DNA from 2 places in the Mesorhizobium sp. RSR565B genome. Region 2 is predicted to be linked to the other one. Evidence: riboswitches for the same ligand, from Rfam matches in the RefSeq annotation. Region 2 holds a riboswitch; the other holds the start of a gene.
The links. Region 2 has a riboswitch for cobalamin ahead of ACYG9R_RS22775 (CbtB domain-containing protein). Riboswitches for the same ligand answer to the same signal wherever they lie in the genome.
Positions count from the first base shown of each region.

Region 1: another riboswitch for cobalamin. It lies ahead of ACYG9R_RS08615 (aromatic ring-hydroxylating oxygenase subunit alpha); the one in region 2 lies ahead of ACYG9R_RS22775 (CbtB domain-containing protein).

Region 1 is NZ_JBTTIE010000001.1:1,807,196-1,812,321, forward strand. Features, by position in the region: gene ACYG9R_RS08605 (PqqD family protein) at 137-559, opposite strand; gene ACYG9R_RS08610 (FAD-binding oxidoreductase) at 722-1,822, opposite strand; gene ACYG9R_RS08615 (aromatic ring-hydroxylating oxygenase subunit alpha) at 1,860-3,107, opposite strand; cobalamin riboswitch at 3,225-3,426, opposite strand; gene ACYG9R_RS08620 (DUF680 domain-containing protein) at 3,927-4,133, shown strand; gene ACYG9R_RS08625 (DUF680 domain-containing protein) at 4,200-4,403, shown strand; gene ACYG9R_RS08630 (DUF680 domain-containing protein) at 4,475-4,708, shown strand; gene ACYG9R_RS08635 (ABC transporter ATP-binding protein) at 4,781-5,126, opposite strand, start outside.
Region 2 is NZ_JBTTIE010000001.1:4,744,268-4,749,393, forward strand. Features, by position in the region: gene ACYG9R_RS22760 (MFS transporter) at 1-439, shown strand, start outside; gene ACYG9R_RS22765 (aromatic ring-hydroxylating oxygenase subunit alpha) at 447-1,622, opposite strand; gene ACYG9R_RS22770 (gamma-glutamylcyclotransferase) at 1,757-2,449, shown strand; cobalamin riboswitch at 2,517-2,711, shown strand; gene ACYG9R_RS22775 (CbtB domain-containing protein) at 2,748-2,927, shown strand; gene ACYG9R_RS22780 (CbtA family protein) at 2,943-3,746, shown strand; gene cobU (bifunctional adenosylcobinamide kinase/adenosylcobinamide-phosphate guanylyltransferase) at 3,739-4,251, shown strand; gene cobO (cob(I)yrinic acid a,c-diamide adenosyltransferase) at 4,253-4,867, shown strand; gene cbiB (adenosylcobinamide-phosphate synthase CbiB) at 5,025-5,126, opposite strand, start outside.

The sequences.
Region 1 (5,126 bases), 2.9 Mb from region 2:
GCGTCCAGAATTGCGCCGGGTCGCCTGATGCATGTCGCTCGGGGTGGCCCCGGTTTTGAGACGACGACATGCATAAAATCAGATCTAAACCGCGTCGCCTGAGTCCGTTCAAACGCGACGCGCTTTAGGGAAACGATTATGCCTGTTTCACCGCCGGCCAGCCGAGAGGTTCCTCGACCTCATGGATCGGGTCGACAATGATGAGATCGGCAAGGTCGTCATGGACATCGACCTTGAGCGGCTCATTGCTGGCAGCAAGCGCAGACGACAGCTCGCCCGAAAGCGGTTGTGCCGGTGTTTCGGCTGGCGCAAGCAACCCGAAATCGAGCAGTCGGGCAACGAAGCTTTCGAGGTCGGCCAGGCTTATTTTTGCGGCGCCCGCGGCAGCTCCGACCAGCGCTTCAGTGGCGACGCCGGACGACAAAGCCTGCCAGACCCGGCTGCCGGAATCGGAAAAGCCGAAATACTTACCGTTCGAAAGATCGAGAACGACGGCTTCGCCATCGAATGATTCGAAAACGATGTCCTTGCTTGCGACCGCGTAGACCCGCTGTTGCATCGCTCTGTCCCCCGTTCCATGCGCCCATGAAGGGATGCGCCGGTTTCACGGTCTGCCAGCCCTTCCTAAGTGCGTCTAAATCACTCGGCCTATGCTTGGCAAGACAAAGACCCGCGAACACAACGCCTGCGTCGGCGACCGTTGCGGTGATATCGGCGCCGCTCAAACCTCGATTTCGAGCGCCGACAACGGTTTCGAGCAGCAGGCAAGGATGAAACCGTCATCGATCTCGTGGTCGAGGATGCCTCCATTGTGGCTCATCTCGACTTCGCCGGAGACCTTCTTCACCTTGCAGGTGCCGCACAGGCCGAACTCGCAGGCGGCGGGAATCCGCACGCCCGAGCTGCGCGCGGTCTGCAGCACGGTCTGGCCGGCGACGCAGCCGGCATCGACCTCCGAAAGCGAGAAGCGGATCGGCGTCACGGCTTCGACAGGTGCAGCGATGCCGTCCTCGACCGGGGAGGCAAACGGCGCCGGAATTTCCTCCATCACAGGCGCGGCAAAGCTCTCCTGATGGTATTTCGTCATGTCGAAGCCGGCGGCATCCAGCATGCCGCGCACGGCGCGCATGAACGGATCGGGGCCGCAGCAGAAGATTTCGCGCTCGCGGAAATCCGGAGCCAGCAAGGGCAGCCGGATCGCGTCGATGCGCCCCATATGACCGTACCAGCCCTCGCGGCTGGAACGTTCCTCGATCATGAAGCCGAGCGACAGGCCGGGCATATGGCCGCCGAGCAGTTCGAGTTCCTTGCGGAAGATGATCTCTTCGGCACGCCGCGCGCAGTTGACGAAACCGACATCGGTCCATGGCGCGCAGTCGTTCAGCCAGCGCAGCATCGACATCATCGGCGTCACGCCGGAGCCGGCGGAAATGAACAGGTATTTGGCCGCCGGGTGGCTGTGCAACGAGAAGTCGCCGGCCGGTCCGTAGGCCTTGACATGCGAACCGGGCACCAGATTGTCGAACATCCAGCGCGTGCCGATGCTGCCGGCCTGCGCCTTGACCGTCACCGCGATCGAAAACGGCCGCGATGGCGACGACGACAGCGTATAGGTGCGCATCAGTGGCCCGTCCGGTGTCGGCAGTTCCAGCGTCAGGAACTGGCCCGGCTTGTAGCGGAACCAGGTCTGGTTGTCGGAGCGGAAGGTGAAGGTCTTGACGTCGGGCGCCTCGTCGCTGACGCCGATCACTTCCAGCACCTGCAGCCTATCGTTCCACGGCGCCATCTGGTCGAGATGGCGATAGAGCCCAAGATCCGTCATCGCATTCATCCTCTGGTCCCTCTTCGCCTGCTCCAGTTCACGCGACGCTGCGCAGCGCCGGCCGGCCGCCTTCGGCAAGGCGCGGGCCGATGAAGGCCGCGTACCATTCGACGAACTGGATCACGCCGCCCTCATGCAGCTCCGAATAGGGGCCGGGCTCATAGGCCGGCGACAGGATGCCGAAGGCGTTTTCCTCGACGATGCGGCGGTCCTGGTCGTTGGTCTCGGTCCAGACATGGGTGAGCTCCTCAAGGTTGTAGTCGACGCCCTCGACCGCATCCTTGTGCACCAGCCACTTGGTCGTCACCGCGGTTTGCGTGGCGCTGATCGGCAGCACCCGGAAGGTGACCGCATGGTCGATCAGGATGTGGTTCCAAGTCGTCGGATAGTGGTAGTGCATCAAGGTGCCGATGCGGTCGGCGGCAACAGTGTCGGACAGGTTCTTCGTCACCGCGCGCTTTCCCGACATCGTGTAGCTGACGGCATCGCGCAGCAGCGGCGCGCGGGTGGCGCGGTATTGCCCGGCCGGATCGATGCGGAACTTGCTCGGCAGGCCCGCCGCCTCGCATTTCGCCCAGTGCGCCAGCATCTCCGGATCGCTGTCGGCGCCCTGCACGCCGGTCACCGTCGGCGCTTCGGGGAATGTCTTGCACAGCTCTGGATGATTGCCGGCGCAGTGATAGCATTCGCGGTTGTTTTCCCAGACCAGCTTCCAGTTGCCCTTCTCGATGATGGTGCTCTCGAAGGCGACCTTGGCTTCATTCAGCCCGTGCGGCTTGAGGTAGGGCTCTATCATGGCGCGCATCGGCGCAAAGTCGGCAGGTTCTTTTGCCAGGCAGATGAAGATATAGCCGCCGACGCTCTCGCAGGCGACGGGCTTCAGGCCGAACTGGCTCTTGTCGAAACCGTCGGCCATCTGGCGGGCAAACAGCAGCCGGCCGTCAAGCTCGTAGGTCCACTGGTGATAGGGGCAGACAAGCTTTGCCGCCATGCCCTTCTCAGTGTTGCAGACACGGCTGCCGCGATGGCGGCAGGAATTGTGAAAGGCGTTGATGTTGCCCTTCTGGTCGCGGACCAGCACCACCGGATAATCGCCGATCTGCACGGTGATATAGCTGCCGGGCTTCGGCAGTTCGCAATCATGGCCGATGAACAGCCAGTCGCGATACCAGATAAGCTCCATGTCGAGCTTGAAATAGTCCGGGTCGGTGTAGAAGGGCTGTTCCAGCGAAAAGCCTTGCTTGCGGCCGTTCAGGAGCCTCAGCATGTCGTTGCGCGTATCCATAGTTCTGTCCTCGTGGGTTAAGGACTGAACTTGGTGGTGATGGAGGAAGGATCGGACGCAGGCCGGCGCGGCGCCGGACATGCACTATCCACCTCTTGACCGCCCACCGCGATCAGTCGAGTCTATGCATCTCGGGCTGGTTTCCGGGCTCTGGAGTTGTCCTTGCGGACCATCGCGACACCTTCCCAGGCTCTTGCCCAGTGGTCTCCCGTTGCGACTTCAACTCCACCACCGTTGCGGGGGCAGCGCCGGATTCTGACCGGCTTCCCAATTCTCCGCTGCGTCGTCACGAAGCGGCACCTGAGATGCCATCATCTAATCACGGCAGCGATCGCGACGTCGGCATGAAAGCGACATCATATCCATGCGGCGCGACACGCGCGGCATACGCCCCCCGCCGCCGGTCAAAGAGCTGAGACGTTTCTTGCGACGCCATCATCGCCGTTTCGAATCGCTGCGGATCCAGTTCCGATCGGGGGCAAAAAGGGCTCAACGGTATCGAAAAGTTACTATTAGCAATCTCTAATCGAACCGAACGGTTCGTTTCTGTTGACAATGCGTGCAGGACGGTGTGAACGACGGCCCGGAAACCGACACCGGAGCGAACCACTCGGTTCGACATAAGCAGCTGAAAACAATGCGATAAATGACCATAGAGGAACTTCCTGGCACAATTTCAAGGTGCAGGACCGTGGTCCACACGGAACAACTTCGTGATTGGAAACCAGCCTATGGCTTTCCCACATCGGGGCTGTCCGAACGACGCGAATTCCTCCCAAGACACGCCGCTAGACGGACAGACAAACTGGAGTACTAAAAATGAAAAAGATCATCCTCACTGCCGCAGCCGTTTTGGCGATCACCGGCAGCGCCTTCGCCGGTAGCGACAATTACGCTTCCAATGGTGCGAACCAGCCAGCCGTCTCGGTCGACAGCTCGTATACGGCTTCCATTCAGAAGCCGGCGCACGCTGACAAGCAGCCTGTCGTTCAGGGCGCCGACCGCGACCTCTACGGCAATCGCTGATCCCGACCAAAGAAGGGCGGCTAACCCGTCGCTCTCGGGATCCCAAAAAATTCAGGAGTATTTGAAATGAAAAAGATCATCCTTGCTGCCGCCGCCGTTTTGGCCATCTCCGGCAGCGCTTTCGCCGGCAGCGACAACTACGGTTCGAACGGCGCCAACCAGCCTGCGATTACGTCGACCGATAGTGGCCATACGGCTTCGGTTGAGAAGTCGGCTCCAGCCGAGCAGGCGCCTGCCCACGGTGCCGACCGTAACCTTTTCGGCCGCTAAAAGCCGGTTTCCAGCACGTGGCGGGCTTATCCGCTGCAGCTGGCGGCATCAGAAAAATTCAGGAGACTAAAATGAAGAAGATTGTTCTTGCCACCGCAGCCGTTCTGGCTGTTTCGAGCGCTGCCTTTGCCGGCAGCGACAATTATGGCTCCAATGGCGCCAACCAGCCGGCCGCTGCCGTCGACACCACCCGCACTTCGTCGACCGGCACCAACTCGGCGGTCTACAAGCTGCTGAACTCGTCGAACGACCAACAGAAGTTCGTTCCTCAGAGCAGCGACAGGGATCGGTTCGGCAACAACTAACAGCCGAAGCTTAAAAAAGAGCGGCGGGCCTGGCCCGCCGCTCTTTTTTCATGCCTGTACGACGCAGCTATCTCAAGCCGCCTTCACTTCCACCGGCTTGAGCGAGAAGGAGTGCCCATCGGCGTCGAAGATGTGCAGGTCCCCGGCATCCGCGGTCAGTCGCAGCTTTGCCCCGCGCTTGACCTCGACATTGCCGGGCAGCTTGGTCACCAACGGCAGGTCAGCGCGGCCGATATCGACATAGACAAGCTGCACCTCGCCGAGTTGCTCGACATAGTCCACCACGCCCTCGAAAAGATATTCCGCGCCGGTGGCGGCCGACAGATCCTCCGGCCGCACGCCGAAGCTGACTGCCGCACCCTTTGCTGACGCCGGCGTTGCGATCGGCACCGTTGCCTTGCGGCCGCCGACATGGCTG
Region 2 (5,126 bases):
TGCCGGCGGCCTGCTGGTTTCGGCCGGCAATGCGCTGTTGTTCATGGCGATCTTCTGGGGCAAAGCGGGAAAACGCTTCGGCGGCCGGCGCACCATGACCTTCGCCTATTTCGCCATGTCGGCGACGCTGCTTGCGGCGGGCGCGGTCGGCACTACCGCGCCGCTGCTTACGGGCTTTTTCCTGCTCTGCGGCGCCTTCTTCACCATCGCGCTCGATGCACTGGGCTCGACCGCCTTCATGCGCTCGGTGCGGTCCTATGAGCGGGCGCAGATGGCCGCGGTCTACCGCACCTATCTCGACTTTTCCGAGCTGACGCCGCCGCTGGTCTATTCGGTGGTGCTGGCGTTTTTCGGCCTCGGCTCGGTGTTCGTGACGCTGGGCATTCTGGCCGCTGTTTGCGGCTTTATCACCTGGCGCTATCTGCCGAAGTCGCTTTAGTCGCCGATCAGGCGGTTGCCTCAAGCGCTGCATGCCGCTCGCGCACCCAGTTGTGGAAGCGGTGCAGATCGTACTCCTCCGGCATCAGCACGCCGGCCGCGTGACGCATGGAGCGCAGGCCTTTCTGGTTGATCTCGCAGATCGCGGCATCCTCCTCCAGCACCTGGGTGCCGAAGGCGACGACATTGTCGATGTCCGTCTCAGCCAGCGCCTCGGGCGCGAACAGCCATTCGGCGGTGAGTTCGGTCTGTTCGGGACCGAGCGGCATCAGTCGCACCGTCCTGACATAATCGACATGGCCGACGATGAACATCGAGGGCAGGCTGGTGGCATAGGTCTGTCCGGCCGCACGCTCGGCTGGCGTCAGGCCCGGGAAGACCGGGCCATGGGCATGTCCGTCGCGCGACCAGGTCTCGGCGCCGGCGCGCAGGCCACCCGAAAACTCCGGTGCGTCATTGTCGGCATGGCGGACCCAGTCGGGGTCGTCGTGCCGGCTCATCAGGCCGCGGCCGTATATCGGCACCAGCCGAGACAGGTCCTTGTGGACGCCTGGGCAATGCAGGCACTCGTTGAAGTTCTCCCAGAAGATTTTCCAGTTGCAGTTCATCACCTTGCGCAGGACATGGCCTGATACCAGCGTTTCCAGCGGCCAGTTGGCGAGGTCGCCGGATGCGGGATCGAAGGAGGTCTCGGCGGAGCCGGCCGTCGCCTGCTGAAGGTTCACAAAGACAAAGCCGCGCCACACCGACAGCGCCACCCGGTAGAGCGGATGATCTGCCTTGTCGAAACCATCTGGCAGCGATTTCGAGGGAACGCGCACGAGATCGCCGCGCAGCGAGTAGGACCAGGCATGGTAGGGGCAAGTGATGAGCCGCGCTTTCAGCCGGCCCTCGCTTTCCTGGCAAAGCTGCGAGCCGCGATGCCGGCAGGTGTTGTGGAAGGCGCGCAACTCGCCGGTGTCGTCGCGCAGCACGACGATTTCCTGCGTGCCGACGCGGAATGTCCTGAATGCCAAAGGCTGGGCAAGATCGGCCTCGCGGCAGACGAGCAGCCAGCTTTTGTACCAGATGGCCTCGAGATCGCGCTGGTAAGCCTCGCTATCCCAATAGCCCGATGACGGTAGCGTCGGTTCGGCCCGGCTCAGGCCGTTATAGGGGTCGCGCTCGCTCGGGTTGGGATGCATGGCTGGCTTCCTATGAAGCGTCAGCCGACACCCCGGCAAATCGTTTGTCAATCAGAGTGCCGCATTGCCGGTTGCAGGCGCGGCGCATAATCATGTCGTGGACATGGGACATTCGGAATTGGGGGGATTCGGACGTGGCCGCACGACAGATGTCGCTTACGCCGGAGCTGGTCGCGCGCTGCTGGCGCGAGATCAGGGACCCCGGGCCTGATCCGGACGCGATGCATCTCGATGAAGCCGACTATGACGCGCTTCTGGATGAATTGCAGGTCGAACTCCCGGATAGCGAACCGCTATGGCTGTTCGGCTATGGATCGCTGATCTGGAAACCGGAAATAGATTATGTCGAGGACCGCGTTGCGCTGGCGCGCGGCTGGCATCGGTCCTTTTGCATGAACATGACGCGCTGGCGCGGCACCAAGGTCAGCCCCGGCCTGATGATGGCGCTGGACCGTGGCGGACAATGCAAGGGCGTCGCCTTTCGGCTGACCGACAATAACCGGCGCGAGCAGTTGGGCCGGCTTTTCCGGCGCGAAGTCACGCTGAAGCCGACAAGCTACCGGCCGCGCATGCTGAAGCTTGCAAGCGAGGCCGGACCGCTCAGGGCATTGGCCTTCGTGATCAACCGCAACGGCCTGACCTATTCCGGCCCGCTCGACGAAGGCAAGATCGTCGAAAGGCTGGCCACGTCCTGCGGGCACTGGGGATCGGGCGCCGACTATCTCTACAACACGGTGAAAAACCTTGAAGAGCGCGGCATTCACGATCGCCATCTGTGGCGGCTGCAGCGGCTGGTTGCCGAGCGGATCACCGCGTTGAACCCGTAACGCCGCATGGCGCATTCGCGCTGTTGGCCGGCGGAATTTGGTTTGCCGGATGCGGCCGTTTCAGCCTATAGTCATGCATGTCGTCGGTTCCGTTAGGGACCAAGAGGGAATGCGGTGAGGGCTGACTTGTTGCCCAATGCCGTGGCTGCCCCCGCAACTGTGTGCGGTAGTCCTCTCCAAGCCACTGAGGATTTTTCCTCGGGAAGGTGGGGAAGGGCGCTGATCCGCGAGCCAGGAGACCTGCCGGCGACAGGGAACTGACTTCGATGCCCTCGGGTGGAGGGCGAAAGGACAAGATATGAATACCGCTTCCGTCTCCCTCGGCGCATCCGTCTCCTCGCAGTCGCGCTTCATGCAGCTCGTGCTTAGCGCGTTTCTGGGCATTTTCGTCGTCGGCGTTGTCGGTTTCTCGCATATCGATGCGGTCCACAATGCGGCGCACGACTATCGCCATTCGATGGCGTTTCCCTGCCACTGACGAGGATCTGACATCATGAACCTGTTTCGCAACGTCGTGTTCATCGCGGCGATCGCAGGGCTCGTGGCGGGTGTCGCTCTCGCCTGCATGCAGGCCTACGCCACCGTGCCGCTGATCCTCAAGGCGGAGGTCTACGAAAAGGCTGGTGGCGGCCATGAGCATCAGCATGCCGCGGCGCCCGCCGCCAACGCTGCGGACACCGATGCCATGAGCACCGCCGCGCCGGCGGAAAATGCGGTGAGCAGCGCAGCACCGGCTGAAGCAGCCGCGCCGGCGGAGGACGAAGGCTGGGCGCCGGCCGACGGCTTCGAGCGTTTCGCCTTCAGTGTCGTCGCCAATATCGTCACCGGCATCGGCTTCGCGCTGGTCCTGGTGGCGGTTTCCGAGTTCGCCGGCGGCATCGGCAGCTGGCGCCAGGGCGTGTTCTGGGGCTTGGCCGGCTTTGCCGTGTTCACGCTGGCGCCAGGCCTCGGCCTGCCGCCGGAACTGCCGGCAATGCCGGCGGCCGATCTCATGCAGCGCCAGATCTGGTGGTGGGCAACGGTGATGACAACGGCGATCGGTCTTGCCCTTATCACCTTCCGCACGTCGGCGCCCCTGACCGTGCTCGCCGTCGTCCTGATCGTCGCCCCGCATATTGTCGGCGCGCCGCAGCCTGACAGTTTCGTAACGCCGATCCCGGAGGGCCTGCATCATCAGTTCGTGGTGGCGGTGACGCTGACCAATCTGGTGTTCTGGCTGGTGCTCGGCGCAGTTGTCGGTGTAGTGCGCGCGCGCTTCGCCGGCACCGCGACCAGCCTGCGCGACAGCTTTGCCTGATCGCAGTTTGACCTTCATCATCGGCGGTGCGCGCTCCGGCAAGAGCGCGCATGCCGAAACTTTGGCGACGGCGTTGCTGCCGCCATGGGCTTATATCGCCACCGCGCTAGCCTATGACGGCGAAATGCGCGAGCGCATCGCGCAGCACCGCTCGCGCCGTGGCGAGGGGTGGGCGACCATCGACGCCCCGCTTGATCTTGCAGGTGCGCTCGAGGCATTGCCGGACAACCAGCCGGTGCTTGTCGACTGCCTGACGCTTTGGCTAACCAATCATATGCTGGCCGATCATGATCTGGAGGGGGAGTGCCGGCGGCTGGCCGATGTGCTTTCGCGGCCGCGCGGACCGTGGTTCGTGGTCTCCAACGAAGTCGGACAAGGCATCGTGCCCGACAATGCGCTGGCACGCCGGTTCCGCGATGCCGCCGGCCGGCTCAACCAGCAGATCGCGGTCGTAGCTGATATGGTGCTTCTGATGGTGGCGGGGCTGCCGCTCAAGGTGAAATGAGATGACCGATATCGACACAAAAGACGAAGAGCGCCATCGCGCCAAGATGGCCAAGCGCAAGGCGGTGCAGGACGCCGAGGTCGCGGAAAAGACGGTCGAGAAGGGGCTGCTGATCGTCAACACCGGACCCGGCAAGGGCAAGACCACGGCTGCCTTCGGGCTGGCGCTGCGCATGCTCGGCTATGGCAAGCGCGTCGGAATGGTCCAGTTCATCAAGGGCAAATGGCACACCGGCGAGAAGGATGCCTTCGCGGCGTTTGGCGACCGCGTCGTCTGGCACACGATGGGCGAGGGTTTCACCTGGGAGACGCAGGATCTGAAGCGCGACATTAAGGCGGCCGAAGCCGCCTGGGCCAAGGCGCTGGAACTGATCGCCGATCCCTCGATCAGCCTCGTCGTGCTGGACGAACTGAACATCGCGCTGCGTTACGACTATCTCGATCTCGACAGAGTGGTGGCGGCGCTGAAAGCGCGGCGCGAAGGTCTGCATGTCGTCGTCACCGGCCGCAACGCCAAGCCGGCGCTGGTCGAGGCGGCCGACCTCGTCACCGAGATGGGCGTGACCAAGCATCATTTTTCGGCCGGCGTGAAGGCACAGCAGGGGATTGAGTTCTGAGGGGCTATCCTCACCTTTTACCCTCCCCCTTGTGGGGAGGGTCGATCCGCGAAGCGGAGCGGGGTGGGGGTCCTCGTAGGGCGCAGTCCCCCGCCCCGGCGCTTCGCGCCGACCCTCCCCACAAGGGGGAGGGTAAAGGAAGGGCGACGGTAAGCTCTCAGGACGTTACCGCGATAAGCACCGCCGACAGCAACCCGAACAGCCCAATCAGCAGATAGTCGGCGACCTGATAAAGTTTCAGCGCCCGCCTGATGTCCAG